Regions from separate parts of the Streptomyces capillispiralis genome, predicted to be linked through region 3. Evidence: riboswitches for the same ligand, from Rfam matches in the RefSeq annotation. Region 3 holds a riboswitch; each other region holds the start of a gene.

Region 1 (4,390 bases), 2.0 Mb from region 3:
CACTGCATCCCGTCGTCATGGGGAAGGCGGTGGCCGCCTCATGACCACCGACATCCGTGTGTACCGGGACGCCGGGATACTCGCGCACACCGAGTCACTGCGTTCGGTGTACGTCGACGCCTTCTGCACCCCGCCCTGGAACGAGGACGAGGCGCAGGCAACCGAGTTCGTCTCCCGGCTGCCGGTGAGCGTACGGCGTGCCGGGTTCACCGCCGCGACCGCCGTGCGCGACGGAGAGGTCGTCGGCTTCGCCACCGCGATGACCACTCCGGCCCCCTTCCCCACCGACCGCTGCTATCCCCAGGCGGCCGCCGGCCTCGGCAACGACCGCACCGCCGACTGGCTGTGCGGAGCCCGGGAGATCGACGAACTCGCCGTCAGGCCCACCGCCCGCGGTACCGGCCTCGCCGCCCGCCTCCTCGACGCGGTGACCGCAGACGCGCCCGAGGGGCGGGCATGGCTGCTCACCTCGGTCCGTAACGGGCGGGCCCTGGCCTTCTACCGCCGCCACGGCTGGACGCAGGCCACCCGCCCTTCCCCCGGCGGCAAGGGCATCGTCGTCTTCCTCGGTCCGCGCCACCCCGCCCGTTCCCTCGCCCCGTTCCCCCTGTGAGCCTTCGGCGCCCCGCCTCGCACACCGCTGAAATCCGCCGCCATTTCCCCGACATCGTCACCGAGCCCGCCACAACGTGGTCCCCGGCGCTCCACTGCCGACCCCTGCCCCGCCCCTGCCGTTCGTGAAGTACTGGCCCGAGACGGCGGGGTCCTGGCACCGTTCGGGGCGCGTGACATGGTCACCGCCCGGATCAGGAGCGTCCGCGTTCTTGACGGGCCGACTGCCCGTGCGCGAACCATTTGTGCGCGGACATCCCGGTGGCCTCGGGGGCGGGTCGGCGTACCTATCAGGCGGACGGCCCTGCCTTGTATGCGGAGCGCGCCACCGCCCAGCGCGCCCACCTCGGGCTGATACTGCTGCCGACCACGAGCATCGGCTCCTTACCGCAGACCGGCGAACTGCGCACCGCCCGCGCCGACCCGCGCTCCGGGCGGATCGACACGGCCGGCTACGAGGAGCGGAGCAGGGCGGAGATCCAGGAAGCCCTGTCGTCGGCCAGCATCCCCTCCCGGGACGCCGTGCCGGTCGTCAGTCCGTCTCCTGGGTGTGGGGGGCCGTCGCGGGCGGATGAGTCGGACGGTCCCGTCCGCCGTCACGGCCGGACACCACCACGATGACCAGCCCGACAAGCACGGCTGCGACGGCGGCCCGTCCTGCCGCGCGCGCCCACCAGGCCGGACGGGCCGCGCCCACGCCGCCCTTCGGCGCACCCAGCCGTTCGGCCCGCCGGGCAGGTCTCAGCAGACGCAGCAACAGCAGTACCCCGACCGGGAGTTGCAGTAGCCACAGCACGGTGCGCGGCCACTCCCCGTACCAGACGTTGGTTCCGTACAGCAGGGTGTGCCACACGCTGAGCACGTAGACGACGATCACGAAACGGTGCAGCCGTCGCCAGGTGTTCGCTCCGATGCGGTGCCGGACGTAGAACAACAGTCCCAGCGGAATCGCCAGGTACAGGGCACCCTGGCCGATCGGGATGGCGATCCGGCCGGTCCCGGAGTCGTACCAACCGGGCACGAAGCTGTCGGCGAAGGCCACCCACAACCGTTCCGCCCAGTCCACCTTCGTCTCGTAGCGCACGAGTTCCGCCGCGAACATCAGCGCGTGGGCGAACATCAGCGCCGTCGTCGTCAGGCTCGTGGTGCGGTGCCAGCGCTCCAGCACCTGCCGGGAGACCGGCAGCCGGGCGGGGCGCGGCCCCGACAGCAGCAGACCGAGCATGACCGTGCCCCAGGCCCACAGCAGGCCCGACCACCCGAACGCCTGACTGAGCAGGTACATCCAGTAGGTGCCGGGGTCGTCCATGAACGGCATGACCGCGACCGTGTCCGACGCGCCGGACTCCATGCGCGCCCACAGGAACGCGAACACGAGCGCCGTGACCACCATCGCCGCGGTGGCGTCGGGCAGGGCGGCCCGCAGGTCGCCGCGCAGCGCGACGCGGTCACCGGGAGGCTGTCGCCGTTCGGGCGGGGCTGTTGCCCCGTCTTCGTCCGGCCTCGCGTCTGACGTCATCAGGGGCCTCCGGGCACGGGCCACCGCAGCAACGGTGCGCATGTGGCGTGAGGCAACAAGTCTGACTGACGGGGCAGTGATCCTCAGAGGCGTTATCCGGCCAGAGCCACCACGGGAACCGCACGGGGCACACCTGGTCTCCGCCTCCCCTCCACATTCAAGACAACCGCCGAAGCCCCACTGTCGCAGGAATACGAGCGCCTCTACGCTGATGCACGCAGTCGGTTCGCGCCTCCCGTCCACCCGGACGCCCGGTGGCGCGGCACAAGAGGGAACCCGGTGCGAATCCGGGGCTGTCCCACAGCGGTGAGTGGGAACGAAAGCCGTCGATGTCACGGGGTCCACGTCAGGGCCGGGGAAGAGACGGCCGGTAGGTGTCGGCCCTTTCGGCGGACGTGCCCGCGAGTCCGAGGACCTGCCACTGCGCCCGCGTCCCGCGCGGGCTGTGCTCGTGACCTCGTGGACCGGGTCGGCGGTACGGGCGGTCGTCCGTCGTGCGTGTGGCTGCGCCTCCTTCCCTGTCGGTGTTCAAGGCCCGGTACGGAGGAGGATGGTGTGCGGGACCCAGCCGGTTCGCGTCGGCCGTACCGACCCCGGGGCGACGTGTCGTCCGACGGACCGGGGCCGACGATTCTCCAACCCGTCGCGGGCGTCCTCCAGGAACCGGGCGTGTCCGGCGGCACGGTGTCCGGTGTCTGCCACGGCACTCTGGGCGAGTTGTACCAGGGCCCGTTGCGAGCGGGCACCGATCCTGAGATCGCGGTGGTGTCCTTCCCCGTGGACCGTCACTCCTGGGTGTACTTCACACCGAGGACGACGGCCGGCTCGCCGCGTCCGTCGGCACTCGGTGAGAAGTCGGCGACAGCGGCCCGGCTCTTCCTGGACCACTACGGCCTCACCCTGCCACCGGGCGACTGGCACACCCACTCCGAACTGCCGGTGGGCGTGGGGATGGCCAGTTCCACGGCGGACATCGTGGCGACGCTGCGCTGCCTGTTCCGTGTCTTCTCCCTGCCGTACGACACGGACGTGGTCCTCGGCGTCCTGGCGGGCATCGAGCGCGCCGACAGCGTCTTCCTCGACGAGTTCGCCCTGTACCTCAGCGGCCGGCACCGGGTGGTGCGGCGACTGGGCCCGGACATCGGCTTCCACACCGCCTACGTCACGGAACCCGGCACGGTGGACACCGCCGCCGTCACTCCCCTGCTGCTGGACCACTACCGGCGCCGCAGCGAGGAGTACCAGCGGTGCCTGACCGATCTGGTGAAGGGCTTCGATTCGGGCGACCCGGCCGCCGTAGCGCGTGCCGCGACGGTCAGCGCCGCGTTGTCCCAGGAGGTACTGCCCAAGGCGACCTTCGGCAGCCTGCGAGCCCATCGTGAACGGTTCGGTGCCGACGGCATCTTCGTCGCCCACACCGGCTGCCTGGCCGGCTATCTCTTCGCCTCACGCCCACCGGCCGAGGTCAAGTCCGAACTCTCCGCGTTCCTCCACTCGCTCGGCCACCAGTGCACCTTCGCCCAAGGAGGCTACGGGTGATCCACCCCCACATCGCCGACGCCCTGAAAGTCCCGGACCTCGTCCGGCTCACCGACGGCCTGGTCCTGCTGCGGTTCGAGTCGATGAAGATCTACTCGGCCCTGGCCGCCGTCCGTCATCTGCTGGAACGGGGCACGGTCCGTCCGGGCCAGACCCTGATCGACAGCTCCAGCGGCATCTACGCCTACGCCCTCGCACTGGCCTGCCACCGCTACGGCATGCGGTGCCGCATCGTCGCGTCCACCACTGTCGACGCCACCACCCTCGCTCAGCTGGAGATCCTCGGCGCTACGGTGGAACAGGTCAGACCGTCGCAAAACCTCCGGCTCGACCAGGAACTGAGGGTGCGGCGGGTGCGCGAGATCCTCGCCGAGGATCCCGGGCACCACTGGATGCGCCAGTACCACGACGACGTCCACTACCTCGGCTACCAAGAGGTCGCCGACCGGATCGCGGCGGAGTTCCCGGCGACACCGCTGACCGTCGTCGGCGGGGTGGGTTCCGGAGCCTCGACCGGCGGCATCGTGGAACACCTGCGCGTTACGGACCCCTCGGTGCGTCTGGTCGGCGTCCAGCCCTTCGGGAGCGTCACCTTCGGCAGCCAGGACCATCACGATCCCGAGGCGATCATCGCCGGCATCGGCTCGTCGATCGTCTTCGACAACGTCCGCCACCATCTCTACGACACCGTGCACTGGCTGGACTTCACCCACGCCATGT
Region 2 (4,390 bases), 2.0 Mb from region 3:
TGGGTTCGTCGAGGACGAGGAGCGTGGGCTGCTGGGCGAGGGCGCGGGCGATGAGGACGCGCTGGCGCTCGCCGCCGGAGAGCCGGTCGAAGGGGCGGTCGGCCAGGTGGACGGCGTCGACCGCCAGGAGTGCGGAGTCGATGAGGTCGGCGTCCTCGGGGGTGTCACCGGCGAGGAGTCGTTTGTGTGGGGTGCGGCCCATGGCGACGACCTCGCGGACGGCGAGGTCGAAGTCGGCCGCCGAGTCCTGGACCACCGCTGCCACGGTGCGGGCCAGTTGCCGCACCGACAGTGACCAGGCGTCGCCGCCGTCGACGCGGACCTGACCGGTGTCGGGGCGCAGGACGCGGTAGACGGTGCGCAGGAGGCTGGACTTGCCGCTGCCGTTGGGGCCGACGAGCCCGATGGTCTCACCCGGACGGGCGGTCAGGGAGACGTCACGCACCAGGTGACGGGCTCCGGCGCTGAGCGTGACGCCGTCGACGCTCAGTTCGGTCGCGGTCATGCCACTCCTCGGTCGGTGCCGCGCCGGGCGTCCCGGCGCATCAGCCACAGGAAGAACGGCCCGCCGCACAGGGCCGTGAGTACGCCGACGGGTATCTCCATCGGCGCGGCGATCGTCCGCGCGGCGATGTCGGCCCAGATGAGGAAGACCGCTCCGCCGAGTGCCGCCGTCGGCAGGACCCGGCGGTGGTCGCCGCCGACGAACAGGCGCACGATGTGCGGCATCATCAGGCCGACGAAGCCGATGGGTCCGGCCGCCGCGACCAGCACGCCCGTGACGAGGGAGAGCACGACGAACAGACGAGCACGGAACCGGGCCACGTCCAGACCCATCGTGGTCGCCGCCTCCTCGCCGGCCAGCAGCAGGTTCAGGTTGCGGGCCTGCGCCATGAGGACGCCGACACCGAGCAGCAGGGCCGTGCTCGGCAGCCACAGGGTGCCCCAGTTGACCCCGCCGAGGCCGCCGAGGGTCCAGGCGAGAACCGCGCGGGCCTCGTTGCCCCGGTCGGTGGTGAGCAGCAGCAGATCGAGGACCGCGGTGAGTACCGCCGCGATCGCCACCCCGGACAGCACCAGCCGTGCCGAGGTGATGCGGCCGCCGGTGCGGGCGGTGGCGTACACGAGCAGGAGCGCGCCCAGGGCGCCCACGAAGGCGGCCACCGACAGGGAGGCCGGCCCGAAGAGGGTGACCCCGAACACGATCACGGAGACCGCGCCGAGGGACGCCCCGGAGGAGACGCCGAGCAGGTACGGCTCGGCGAGCGGGTTGCGCACCAGGGCCTGCAACGCGGTACCGATCACCGCCAGACCGGCCCCGGTGACCGCACCGAGCAGCACCCGCGGCGCCCGCACGTCCACCACAATGGTCTCCCGGGCCCGCGACCAGTCCGGATCCTGCCAGTCGGCACCCAGCGCGTGCGTCACGATGCCCCACACCTGGCCGGGCGGCACCTGGACGGAGCCGATGGCGAGGCCGGCCGTGGCGGAGACGACGAGCAGAGCGGCGAGTACGAGCAGCGTGACCGCCGGCCTCGTACGGCCCGCCCCGGGCCCGGTGGTCTTGTGCGGCTGAACCGTCCGCTCGGTGGACGCGCCGGTGGCGGCCTGGGTCACCGGAAGCTCTCGGGGTGCAGCCCGCGGGCCAGGTCCTCGACCGCGTAGGCCGAGCGGATGCCGACCAGGGTGGCGGTCAGCGGCAGGACGACGAACCGCTTGTTCCTGATGGCGGGTACGTCGGCGAGCGCGGGCTGGGAGAGCAGGAACTTCTTCTTCTCCCCCACGCTTCCGGCGCCGGCGTAGTCGTAGATGGCGATGACCTCCGGCTTGCGCTCGACGACCTGCTCCCAGGAGACGTCACCGAAGACGTCGTCGAGGTCGGTGAAGACGTTCTCGCCGCCGGCCAGCCGGATCAGCTCGGTGCCCAGGCTCTTGCCGCCCGCGGTGAAGGCGCTCTTGTCGCCGCTGTCGTAGACGAAGACGGGCAGCTCGGGCTCGCCCTCGACCGTGGCGGCGGCTTTGCCGACGCGGTCCTCGAGGTCGGCGACCAGTTCGTCGGCCCGGTCCGGGACGCCGAAGATCTTGCCGATGGTGCGGATCTCGTCGTAGGTGTCCTTCATCGTCACCGTCTTCTCGCCGCAGTACTCGCGGTTGAGGTAGCTGTCGATGCCGGCGTCGGCGAACGCCTTGCGGGAGCGGCCCTCCTTCTCGTCGAAGGCGCTGCCGTAGCCGCCGTAGACGAGGTCGGGTTCGGCGTCCAGGACGGTCTCGAAGGACGGTTCCCTCTCCGCCAGTTCCGGTACGGACTCGTAGTCCTTCTTCAGCTCGGGCAGGACGGCGGAGTCGGGGAAGGCCGTTCCGGCCATGCGGTCCTTCAGACCGAGGGCGAGCATGAGCTCCGCCGGGTGCTGGTGGATGGTGACCACCCGCGACGGCGGCTTGTCGTACGTCGTCTTCACGCCGCAGTTGTCGATGGTGACCGGGAAGCCCTCGGGCGCGGCCGCGGTGGCCTCTGCGTCGGCGCCGCTCTCGTCGGACGCACCGCAGCCGGTGGTCAGCAGCACGGACGAGAGAACCATGGCAGCGGCCGTGGAACGAAGGAACCCGCGCGTGCGGGCAGGGGTGAACAATTGGGACACGTGAAGCCTCCTGGAGTCCGCGCTCCTCGGATCGGGCCCGCGACGGACCAGTGTCCTGACTCCCGGATCGACGTTCCCTCCGCCTTCCCGCGCACAGCGCAGTGGCATGTCGGAGGGGCGCTCCCCGGTCACAGTGGCGGGACCGTGCCGGATTCGCACCGGCTTCCTGTCTCCCGTCGCGGCGATGACCAGGTGATCCTACGGCTTCCCGAGCCGACGGCACATGGGCGTGCGGACCCGGCCGCACGCCCCGCCTTTCCTCACGCCTCGCGCACAGCCCGAAGGACGAGCCGCTCGGCACTCTCGTCGTAGGGGCGCCCGTCGAACCCGCCGAAGACCTGCACGCGGCCGAACCCCGCCTCCTCGGCCATCCGCCGCAGCTCCACCGCGCTGTACACGAACCACGTCAAGGTGGCCCGCGTCACCCGCTCGCCCCGGACCAGCACCCACTCGCTGCGCAGCCGCGCCCACTCGTCCAGCACGGTGTCGGTCTGCACCATCACGTCGTCGCCCCGCCGCACCACCTTGGGCGGGGTGACCCTGCGGGCCAGGAGCTCCTTCCCGGCGAGGTCGAGGACGAGGGTGCCGCCGGGTGCCAGGCAGGTGTACATGGTGCGCAGCACGCGCGCGTTGTCGGCGGGGTCCTCGAAGTACCCGAAGGAGGTGAACATGTTGAGGACGACGTCGAAGCCGCCCGGTGCCTCGTACTCGCGGGCGTCGGCCCGCACGTACGTCACCTCGACACCGGCGTCGGCCGATCGCTTGTGTGCCCGGTCCAGCATGGCCGGGCTCAGGTCCACTCCGGTCACGCGGTGACCGCGGCGGGCGAGCGGCACGGTGAACACCCCCGGCCCGCAGCACAGGTCCAGCACGCGCGACCCCTGTGGGAAGACCAGCAGGGGGGAGTTGTCGAGCAGTTCACCGGCCTGCTCGTAGCGCTGCTCGGAGAAGAGGAAGTCGTGGAACTCGGTCCAGAAGTCATCGTCCTGGAATCCGCCCGTCCGTGTCATCGCGCGTCAGTGCTCCTTCATGGTCGCCGTCGGGGACAGGACGCCGCGCCGTGCGACGGCGCAGCACCAGCAGAAGAGGGGGAAGCAACAGACACTGGGCGGCTGCCAGCAGCCAGAACCAGCCGGTGTGTCCGGCCCGTTCGCCGAGGCCGTACAACTGCCCGCCCAGCATGCCGCTCGCGCAGGCGCCCAGGCCCGCGGCCAGCCGCTGCTGGCCGAAGACCACGGCGTCGGAGCGAGGGCTGCGGCGCAGCGCCTCCAGGTCGTTCTTGAGGAACAGCACGATGTCGCCCAGCGTGATCAGCGCCCCGCCCATGAGCAGCGCCGCCCGCGTACCGGCCGCCAGCACGGCCAGGCCCGCCGCCAGGCCCGTGAAGCCGACCGCGAGGGCGACGGCGTACGGCATGCGCCGGATCAGGCCGGAAGCGAGCGGCTGTACGACGATGACCAGCGTGAAGCAGAGCAGCAGCACCACGCTGTAGAACGCGCTGGAGGCGCGCTCGACGGCGTACACCGCCAGGAAGTGCTGGAAGTGGAAGTAGAGGTAGAAGGCCAGCGCGTTGGCGGCGAACGGCAGGAGTGCCACGCCGGCCAGGAGGCTCGGTCGGGCCGTATCCTTGGCTTCGGCGGGGTGCGTTCCGTCGGTTCCGGGCAGCCGTGCGTGTCCCGCCGTGACCGCGAGGAACAACGTCGTGACGGCCGCGAACAGCCAGCCGGGCGAGGACAGGACGAACGGTCCGG
Region 3 (4,390 bases):
TCGCCAGGAGCAGCGCGTTGCGCATCCCGACGGCGGCGATCCGGGTCCGCAGCGCCGCCCAGCGCTCCGGCCAGGCCAGGTCCGTGTCGTAGTGGTCGGGGTGCAGCACGCCCCGGGCGGTGCGGGTCCTCTCCCAGGCGGGCAGCGGGCCGTCCCGCTCGGCGAGGTCGGCGGAGGCCTCGTAGGCGGCGAGCATGATCCGCTCGGCGATCCTGGTGGACAGGGCCTTCGCCGCGGGCGAGTCGAAGGGCAGGCGCAGCTGGAAGAAGACGTCCTGCAGCCCCATCGCGCCCAGGCCGACCGGACGCCAGCGGGCGTTGGAGCGGCCCGCCTGCTCGGTCGGGTAGAAGTTGATGTCCACGACCCGGTCGAGGAAGGTGACGGCCGTGCGGACGGTCGCGTCCAGCCGCTCCCAGTCGATGTCACCGGCCGCCGGGTCGACGAACGCGCCGAGGTTGACCGAGCCCAGGTTGCAGACCGCCGTCTCCCCGTCGTCGGTGACCTCCAGGATCTCCGTGCACAGGTTGGACGAGTGGATCACGTGACCCGGCTCGGCCGTCTGGTTGGCGGTGCGGTTGGCGGTGTCCTTGAAGGTCATCCAGCCGTTGCCGGTCTGCGCGAGGGTGCGCATCATGCGGCCGTACAGCTCGCGGGCCGGGAGGGTCTTCCGCGCCAGGCCCTTCGCCTCGGCCGCCCGGTACGCCGCCTCGAACTCCTCGCCCCACAGGTCGACCAGCTCGGGCACGTCCGCCGGGGAGAACAGCGACCAGGGCGCGTCGGCGTTCACCCGGCGCATGAACTCGTCCGGCACCCAGTGCGCGAGGTTCAGGTTGTGCGTGCGGCGGGCGTCCTCACCGGTGTTGTCGCGCAGCTCCAGGAACTCCTCGATGTCGGAGTGCCAGGTCTCCAGGTAGACCGCCGCCGCGCCCTTGCGCCGCCCGCCCTGGTTCACGGCGGCGACCGAGGCGTCCAGCGTCTTCAGGAACGGGACGATGCCGTTGGAGTGCCCGTTGGTGCCGCGGATCAGCGAACCCCGGGAGCGGACGCGGGAGTAGGCGATGCCGATGCCGCCGGCGTGCTTGGAGAGACGGGCGACCTGGTGGTAGCGGTCGTAGATCGAGTCCAGCTCGTCCCTGGGGGAGTCCAGGAGGTAGCAGGACGACATCTGCGGGTGCCGGGTGCCGGAGTTGAACAGCGTGGGGGAGGAGGGCAGGTAGTCCAGGCGGCTCATCAGGCCGTAGAGCCCGGCGACCTCGTCCGCCGCGCGCGCGGTGTCGTCCTCGGCGAGACCGGCGGCGACGCGCAGCAGGAAGTGCTGGGGCGTCTCGACGACCTTGCGGGTGACCGGGTGGCGCAGCAGGTAGCGGCTGTAGAGGGTGCGCAGGCCGAAGTAGCCGAAGCGGTCGTCGGCCGACTCGTCGACGAGCGCGTCGAGTCGGTCCGCGTGCAGCCGGACGAACGCGGCGGTCCGGTCGGCGATCAGACCCTCGCGGTGCCCGGTCGCGACGGACCCGGTGAACGACGTGACGCCCTGCGAGGCGGCCTCGGCGCGGATGCCGATGGTCAGGAGGCGGGCGGCGAGCCGGGAGTAGGCCGGGTCCTCGGAGATCAGCCCGGCCGCGGCCTCGGTGGCCAGCTCCCGCAGCTCCGCCTCGTCGGCTCCGGCGGACCGGCCGCGCAGCGCGGCGGCGGCGACCCGTCCGGGGTCGGCGTCGGGCAGGTCGGCGGTCAGCTCGGTCAGGGTGCGCAGCAGCGCGGCACCGGGGCCGCCGCCCTCCTCGGTCACGTCGGTCGCTGAAGCCGGATCGGCTGGCGCGATGGTCACGTGGGGCTCTCCCTCGCTCGGCAGGGGGCCTCACGAGGGCAGGGGGCAGCACACGAGCGCACGGGGCGTCGCGTCCACCGGCCCATCCCACGAGGCCCGGACGTCAGGCACCCGGACCGGACGGCCGGGCGCACTGTCGGCAGGTCCTCGGACTGACGCCCATGCGCTCCGGCAGGCGGGCGGGCATGGGTACACCGTTGCGGGACAGTTCCGGATTCGCACCGGATTCCCCTGCGGCGACAGCGAGCATGAGCATACATCTTGTGCCGGGTGTCGCCGACAACCCCATATGTTGTGTCGCGCTGCTTTCAGAGCGTCAACTCATAGGTGAGGAGAGTGATGTCGTCCAGCTCCGGCAGGGGGTTCCAGTCGCGCGCGGGGGTGCGGGTGAAACCCAGCCGTTCGTAGATGCGGTGGGCGGAGCGCATGGTGCGCTGGGTCGACAGCACCACCCGTACGCAGCCCTCGGTGGCCCGCGCCCGGTCGACGCAGGCGCGCACCAGGGCCTCCCCGGCGCCCCGCCCCCGGCCCGCGCGGGCGACCGCGAGCATCCGGATCTCCGCCTCGCCGGGCCGGGCTATGTCGGCCATCGGCCCGCCGTCCGGCACGAAGGTCACCCCGCCCAGCAGCGCCCCGCCCTCCACGGCGACCAGCACCTCGGCGGCGGCCGCCCGCCCCGCCACGTCCCTGAGCACGTCCAGGTACGCGTCGCTCTCCCCGAAGTCCAGCAGCCCGTCCAGCAGATAGGCCCGCGCGGTGATCTCGCCCAGTTCCCCGTACTCGCCGGCCACCACCGGCCGGATGACGATGTCCATGAGGGGAGTGTGCCGGACGGGTACGACGACGGGCCGCCGGATTTCTCCGACGGCCCGTCGCCCGGTGCCCGCGAGGGGTCAGTGCGTGCTGCCCGCCGTGGCCGGCGGGAGCTCCACCTCGACGCCGGGGTCGCCCGCGTCCGCCGTGTAGTCCTGCGGCTTGGTCTCGTCGACGCCCTCGGGCGCCTTGACGGCCCGCATGACGAAGGTGAGGACCACCGTCACCAGGACGTTGATGACGAAGGCGGTGAGACCGATGTAGCCGATCTCGCCGATGCCCGGGATCTCCTTGGCCGAACCGCCGAAGTGCTTCTGCGTGGGCGAGGCCACCCCGTAGGCGGCGACCGTGCCGTAGATCATGCCGACCGCCCAGCCGCCGATCAGCGCCCAGCGGTGGAACCAGCGGGTGAACAGGCCGCCCACCAGCGCCGGGAAGGTCTGCAGGATCCAGATGCCGCCGAGCAGCTGGAAGTTGATCGCGACCGTCTTGTCCATGGTCAGGACGAAGACCAGCGCGCCCACCTTCACCAGCAGCGAGACGATCTTGGAGACCTTGGTCTCCTGCGCCGGGGTCGCGTCCGGCTTGATGAAGTCCTTGTAGATGTTGCGGGTGAACAGGTTCGCCGCCGCGATCGACATGATCGCCGCCGGCACCAGCGCGCCGATGCCGATCGCCGCGAAGGCCACGCCCGCGAACCAGTCCGGGAACATGTTCTCGAACAGCTGCGGGATCGCCAGCTGGCCGTTGCTGACCTTCACGCCGGCCGCGATCGCCATGAAGCCGAGCAGCGCCAGCAGACCCAGCATCAGGGAGTACAGCGGCAGGATCGTGGTGTTGCGGCGGATCACCTCACGGCTGCGCGAGGACAGCGTCGCGGTGATCGAGTGCGGGTACATGAACAGCGCGAGCGCCGAGCCCAGCGCCAGCGTGGCGTACGTCCACTGGCCCGCCTCGCCCGGCACCAGCGCACCGCGCGGCGCGCCCGTGGCCGGGTTGGTCTCGCTGTACGCCTCCCGCGCGGAGGCGAAGATCTCGTCGAAGCCGCCCAGCTTGATCGGGATGTAGATGATCGCCACCGCGATGACGAGGTAGATCAGCGTGTCCTTGACGAACGCGATCAGCGCGGGGGCCCGCAGCCCCGACGAGTACGTGTACGCCGCCAGCACACCGAACGCGATCAGCAGCGGCAGGTCCTTGATGAACCAGTTGGTGTCCTCGCCGCCGCCGACGCCCATCACGTCCAGCACGGCCTGGATGCCGACCAGCTGGAGCGCGATGTACGGCATCGTCGCCAGGATGCCGGTGAGCGCGACCGCCAGCGACAGCCCCTTGGAGCCGAACCGGCCGCGCACGAAGTCGGACGTCGTCACATAGCCGTGCTTGTGCGACACCGACCACAGCCGCGGCAGGAAGGTGAAGATCAGCGGGTACACCAGGATCGTGTACGGCACCGCGAAGAAGCCGGCCGCGCCCGCCGCGTAGATCGCCGCCGGGACGGCCACGAAGGTGTACGCGGTGTACAGGTCGCCGCCGAGCAGGAACCAGGTGACCCAGGTGCCGAAGGAGCGCCCGCCCAGGCCCCACTCGTCGAGGCTGTTCTCGTTCTCGGCCTTGCGCCACCGCGCGGCCAGGAAGCCCATCGCGGTGACCAGCAGGAAGAAGAAGATGAAGACGGCGAGTGCCACGCCGTTGACGCCCTCGTTCACTGGGCCGCACCGCCCTTCGAAGCGGCACGGCCGCGCTGGTCAC
Region 4 (4,390 bases), 1.0 Mb from region 3:
CGGTAGGCGCGCCACAGCCGCCGGCCCGGCACGCCCGCCGGGCCGAGCAGCACCGCGAGCGCGGTGACCAGCACCAGGGCCGCGCCCGGCCAGGGCGGCAGCGAGATCGCGAGCAGGGTGAGCCCGAGTCCCAGCACGGCCTTGTCCACGGGATGACGGTGGCGCCAGCGGCTGCTGTGGGCCGCCGCGTCGATCGGCAGCACGGGGGGCTCAGTCCCCCCGCCGGGACGCGGCCCCGCCGCCCACGCCCCCGCCGGCCCCGGCCCCGGCCTCACCGGCCCCGGCCCCGGCCTCACCGGCCCCGGCGTCGGGCCCCGGTCCTTCCTCCCTCCGCGCGCGTGCCCGCGCCTCGCCCTGCCGCCGTCCGCGCCGCACCCCGAAGTAGTACGCGAGGACGCCCGCGCCGATCGCCGCCTGGAGGGCGAACAGCGCCGACTCGATCTCCCCGGACGGCGGTTCGTACAGGGGCGAGAACCACGGCTCGTAGTCCGGGTCGATCTCGGTGATCGCCGTCTCCGCCTCGGCGTCCGCGCCCGCGAACGGCTCCTCCTTGTGGTCGCCCAGTCCGAGCGCGAGCGGCAGCACCGCGAGCGCGGCCACGAGCACCAGCAGCAGGGTGTTGATCCTGGCGTTGCGGCTCATCGGGTCACCGCCCCCGTCGAGTCGGCCGTCGTCCGTCCGGCCGCCGAGGTCACCAGCACCCCGAGCCGGGTCAGCTCCCCCTTGCTCGACTGCACCAGCATGCGCATCACCAGCACGGTCAGCAGGCCCTCGCTCACCGCGAGCGGGATCTGGGTGACGGCGAAGATGGAGCCGAACTTGCCGAGCGCGCCCAGGAATCCACTGCCCGGGTCGGGGAAGGCGAGCGCCAGCTGCACACTGGTCACGCAGTAGGTCGCCAGGTCGGCGACGAACGCGCCGGAGAACACCGCCGGCATCAGCGGCACGCCGTACCGGCGCAGCAGCCGGTAGACGCCGTACCCGGCCCAGGGACCGGCGACCGCCATCGAGAAGACGTTGGCGCCCAGCGTGGTCAGCCCGCCGTGGGCGAGCAGCAGCGCCTGGAACAGCAGGGTGATGGTGCCCAGCACCGCCATGGCCGGCGGCCGGAACAGGATCGCGCCGAGCCCCGTGCCGGTGGGGTGGGAGCAACTGCCGGTGACGGACGGCAGCTTCAGCGCGGACAGCACGAACGTGAACGCTCCCGACGCGCCCAGCAGCAGGGTGCTCTCGGGCCGTTCCCTGATGTCACGGACGAGTGACCGGGCTCCGTGGACGACGAACGGCGCCGACGCGGCGCCCCAGGCGACCGCGTGCGCCGGCGGCAGAAAACCCTCGGCTATGTGCATGGCTCAGCAGACCCTCTCCAGCACCTCGTGGATGGTTGACGCGCCTTGGCCGGTCTCCTGGCTGACGGGTACCACCGCCCGTGCTCCGCCTTCCCGGGTCCCGAAGGACCCAGTGGCCGTCCGTGAGGACTGGAGCCGGACTTCCCGATCACAGTGGCGAGGGCCGCACCGGTATCGCACCGATTTCCCGTCACCAAGGCGTGGCGACAGTAGTGCCGGTTCCGGTCCGGTGACAAGCGGCCACGGGGGCGCGCGGACAGCGCCCGACGGCTCGCACCCCGGCGCACACCTGCGCACTTGACACGGGCGGCGCCGTCCGTCGAGGCCGTGGACTGAGGGGCCGCCGTCCTGGGTAGAGCCTTGCTGCACTTAATATGCAACAACGATTTTCAGGCATCAGGGATGTGAGGACCGATGACGACCCGACGAATACGGGGTGCCGCCGCGGCGATGGCCATGGCCGGCGCCGTCGCCGCCTGCTCGGCGCCGGGCGGCGGCGGCGAGGACGGCGGCGCGTCCGCCGCATCCGTCGTGATCGGGGTCCCGTCCGAACCGGACACCCTCAGCCCCCTGCTCGGCTACGGCAAGGACGGCAACTCCAAGATCTTCGACGGCCTCCTCGCCCGCGACGCCGCCATGGAACTGAAGCCCGCGCTGGCGAAGGCGCTCCCCGAGGTCACCGACGGCGGCCGCACCTACACGTACACCCTGCGCGAGGGCGTGAGGTTCAGCGACGGCGAACCGCTCACCGCCGACGACGTGGTCTTCACCTACCGCACCGTGCTGGACGACCGGACGAACAACACCGCCCGGAGCGAACTGGACGTCATCGACGAGGTCCGGGCGGAGGGCGACGGCAAGGTCGTCTTCACCCTCGACCACCCCTACGCGGCCTTCGCCGCCCGCACGGTCCTGCCCATCGTCCCCGAGCACGTCGCCGGCGGACAGGACCCCAACACCGGCTCCTTCAACACGAAGCCGGTCGGCACCGGACCGTACGTCCTCACCGGCTGGAGCAAGGGCGAAAAGCTCACCTTCAAGGCCAATCCGGACTACTGGGGCGGCGCGCCGAAGGTGAAAAAGCTCACCATGGCGATCATCGCCGACGACGACGTCCGCGCCACCCGGCTGCGCTCCGGCGACCTCGACGGAGCGACCCTCCCGCCCAACCTCGCCGCCACCTTCAAGGGCGACGACGACAAGAAGACCTACCGGGCGACCTCCTACGACTTCCGCGCCGTCACCCTGCCCACCGGCGACCCGGTCACCGGCGACACCGCGATCCGCCGCGCCCTCGACCTCGCAGTGGACCGCGAGGCCATGGTCGACAAGATCCTCGACGGCGCCGGCCGCCCCGCCTACGGACCGCTGCCCGTCGACGACCCCTGGTTCGCCGACGGCATCGAACGCCCCCGGGACCTCGCCGAGGCCGGCAGGATCCTCGACGCGGCGGGCTGGAAGCCCGGCAAGGACGGCGTCCGCGCCAAGGCCAACCGCCCCGCCCGGTTCACCCTCTACTACCCCTCCGGCGACAAGGTCCGCCAGGACCACGCCCTCGCCTACGCCTCCGACGCCAAGGAGGCCGGCATCGACGTCCGCGTGGAGAGCGCCACCTGGGAGGTCATCGAACCCCGGATGAAGCACGACGCCGTGCTCGCCGGCTTCGGCAGCACCGGCGACCCCGACTTCGGCCTCTACACCCTGCTGCACTCCTCCCTCGCCGGCGACGGCTTCAACAACATGGCCCGCTACGACAACCCGGCCGTCGACCGGGCCCTCGACACCGGCCGCCGCGCCCAGGACGCCAAGGCCCGCGAGGCCGCCTACGACACGCTCCAGCGCGAACTGGTGAAGAACCCCGGCTACACCGTCCTCACCCACATCGACCACCTCTACGTCCTCGCCGACCGCTGGGAGGGCCTGACCACCCAGACCGAACCGCACGAGCACGGCTTCGCCAGCGGCCCCTGGTGGAACGCCGAGGACTGGCAGCCCCGCGCATGACACCCCTGCCCTGGGCGGCGATGGCACGACTGACGGCACGGCGGGCCCTGTTCGCCGTGCCCGTCCTCCTCGTCGTCACCTTCGGCGTGTTCGCCGTGGCCGCCGCCTCCCCCTTCGACCCCGTCAAGGCCTACGCCGGCACCGCCGCGCTCGGCGCCGACCAGGAGACCCTGGACCGGCTGCGCGACAACCTCGGCGTGGACCGGCCGTTCGCCGTCCGCTGGTGGGACTGGCTCACCTCCGCGCTCGGCGGCGACTTCGGCCGGTCCACCGTCATGCGCCAGCCGGTCGCCGAGGTCATCGGCGAACGCCTGGTGTGGTCCACGCTGCTGTGCGCCGTCGCGTTCGCCGCGGCGGTCCTGCTCGGCACCCTGCTCGGCGTGCTCGCCGCCCGCCGCCCCGGCTCGCTCCTCGACCGCACGGTCACCTCCCTCGCGTACTCCCTGGAGGCGGCCCCGGTCTTCTGGATCGCCCTGCTCGCCATCTGGCTGTTCGCCCTGAACCTGGACGTCCTGCCGGCCGGCGGCCTCACCGACACCGGCAGCGACCACGTCACCGCCGGCCAGGTGGTGAGCCACCTCGTCCTGCCCGCCGGCGTCCTCGCCGTCTCCCAACTGCCCTGGTTCATCCTGTACGTCCGCCAGGGCGTCGGCGACGCCCTCGCCGAGGACCCGGTGCGCGGGGCCAGGGCCCGCGGCCTGGCCGAACGCACCGTCCTGCTCGGCCACGCCCTGCGCAGCGGACTGCTGCCCGTCCTCACCCTGATCGGCTCCCGCGTCCCCGAACTCATCACCGGCGCCCTGCTGGTGGAGACCGTGTTCAGCTGGCCGGGCATCGCCGCGGCCACCGTGGAGGCGGCCACCGCCGTCGACTTCCCGCTGCTGGCCGCGCTGACCACCCTCGCCACCGCCGCCGTCCTCGCCGGAAACCTGCTCGCCGACCTGCTCTACGGACTGATCGACCCGAGGGTGAAGCTGAATGAGATGTGACTCCCATGGCTGACACCACCGCCGACACCAAGCACACCGCCTGGCGCT

Evidence for each region. A riboswitch is a leader RNA that binds a small molecule or an ion and turns the genes downstream of it on or off. The one in region 3 is predicted to bind cobalamin.
Region 1: linked by a shared signal. The riboswitch ahead of FHX78_RS02675 (GHMP family kinase ATP-binding protein) and the one ahead of FHX78_RS11345 (ribonucleoside-diphosphate reductase subunit alpha) in region 3 are both predicted to bind cobalamin.
Region 2: linked by a shared signal. The riboswitch ahead of FHX78_RS02700 (ABC transporter substrate-binding protein) and the one ahead of FHX78_RS11345 (ribonucleoside-diphosphate reductase subunit alpha) in region 3 are both predicted to bind cobalamin.
Region 4: linked by a shared signal. The riboswitch ahead of FHX78_RS07170 (energy-coupling factor ABC transporter permease) and the one ahead of FHX78_RS11345 (ribonucleoside-diphosphate reductase subunit alpha) in region 3 are both predicted to bind cobalamin.

Annotation. Positions count from the first base shown of each region.
Region 1 is NZ_VIWV01000001.1:713,306-717,695, forward strand. It holds partial or broken gene FHX78_RS02655 (tRNA (adenosine(37)-N6)-threonylcarbamoyltransferase complex transferase subunit TsaD) at 1-44, shown strand, start outside; gene FHX78_RS02660 (GNAT family N-acetyltransferase) at 41-613, shown strand; partial or broken gene FHX78_RS02665 (hypothetical protein) at 925-1,107, shown strand; gene FHX78_RS02670 (ferric reductase-like transmembrane domain-containing protein) at 1,145-2,131, opposite strand; cobalamin riboswitch at 2,384-2,555, shown strand; gene FHX78_RS02675 (GHMP family kinase ATP-binding protein) at 2,801-3,670, shown strand; gene FHX78_RS02680 (cysteine synthase family protein) at 3,667-4,390, shown strand, end outside.
Region 2 is NZ_VIWV01000001.1:719,721-724,110, reverse strand. It holds gene FHX78_RS02710 (ABC transporter ATP-binding protein) at 1-505, opposite strand, end outside; gene FHX78_RS02705 (FecCD family ABC transporter permease) at 502-1,617, opposite strand; gene FHX78_RS02700 (ABC transporter substrate-binding protein) at 1,614-2,579, opposite strand; cobalamin riboswitch at 2,688-2,808, opposite strand; gene FHX78_RS02695 (class I SAM-dependent methyltransferase) at 2,900-3,649, opposite strand; gene FHX78_RS02690 (MFS transporter) at 3,618-4,390, opposite strand, start outside.
Region 3 is NZ_VIWV01000001.1:2,759,973-2,764,362, reverse strand. It holds gene FHX78_RS11345 (ribonucleoside-diphosphate reductase subunit alpha) at 1-1,825, opposite strand, end outside; cobalamin riboswitch at 1,947-2,121, opposite strand; gene FHX78_RS11340 (GNAT family N-acetyltransferase) at 2,134-2,640, opposite strand; gene mctP (monocarboxylate uptake permease MctP) at 2,719-4,347, opposite strand; gene FHX78_RS11330 (DUF3311 domain-containing protein) at 4,344-4,390, opposite strand, start outside.
Region 4 is NZ_VIWV01000001.1:1,763,060-1,767,449, reverse strand. It holds gene cbiQ (cobalt ECF transporter T component CbiQ) at 1-203, opposite strand, end outside; gene FHX78_RS07175 (energy-coupling factor ABC transporter substrate-binding protein) at 211-642, opposite strand; gene FHX78_RS07170 (energy-coupling factor ABC transporter permease) at 639-1,349, opposite strand; cobalamin riboswitch at 1,380-1,562, opposite strand; gene FHX78_RS07165 (ABC transporter substrate-binding protein) at 1,764-3,353, shown strand; gene FHX78_RS07160 (ABC transporter permease) at 3,374-4,342, shown strand; gene FHX78_RS07155 (ABC transporter permease) at 4,348-4,390, shown strand, end outside.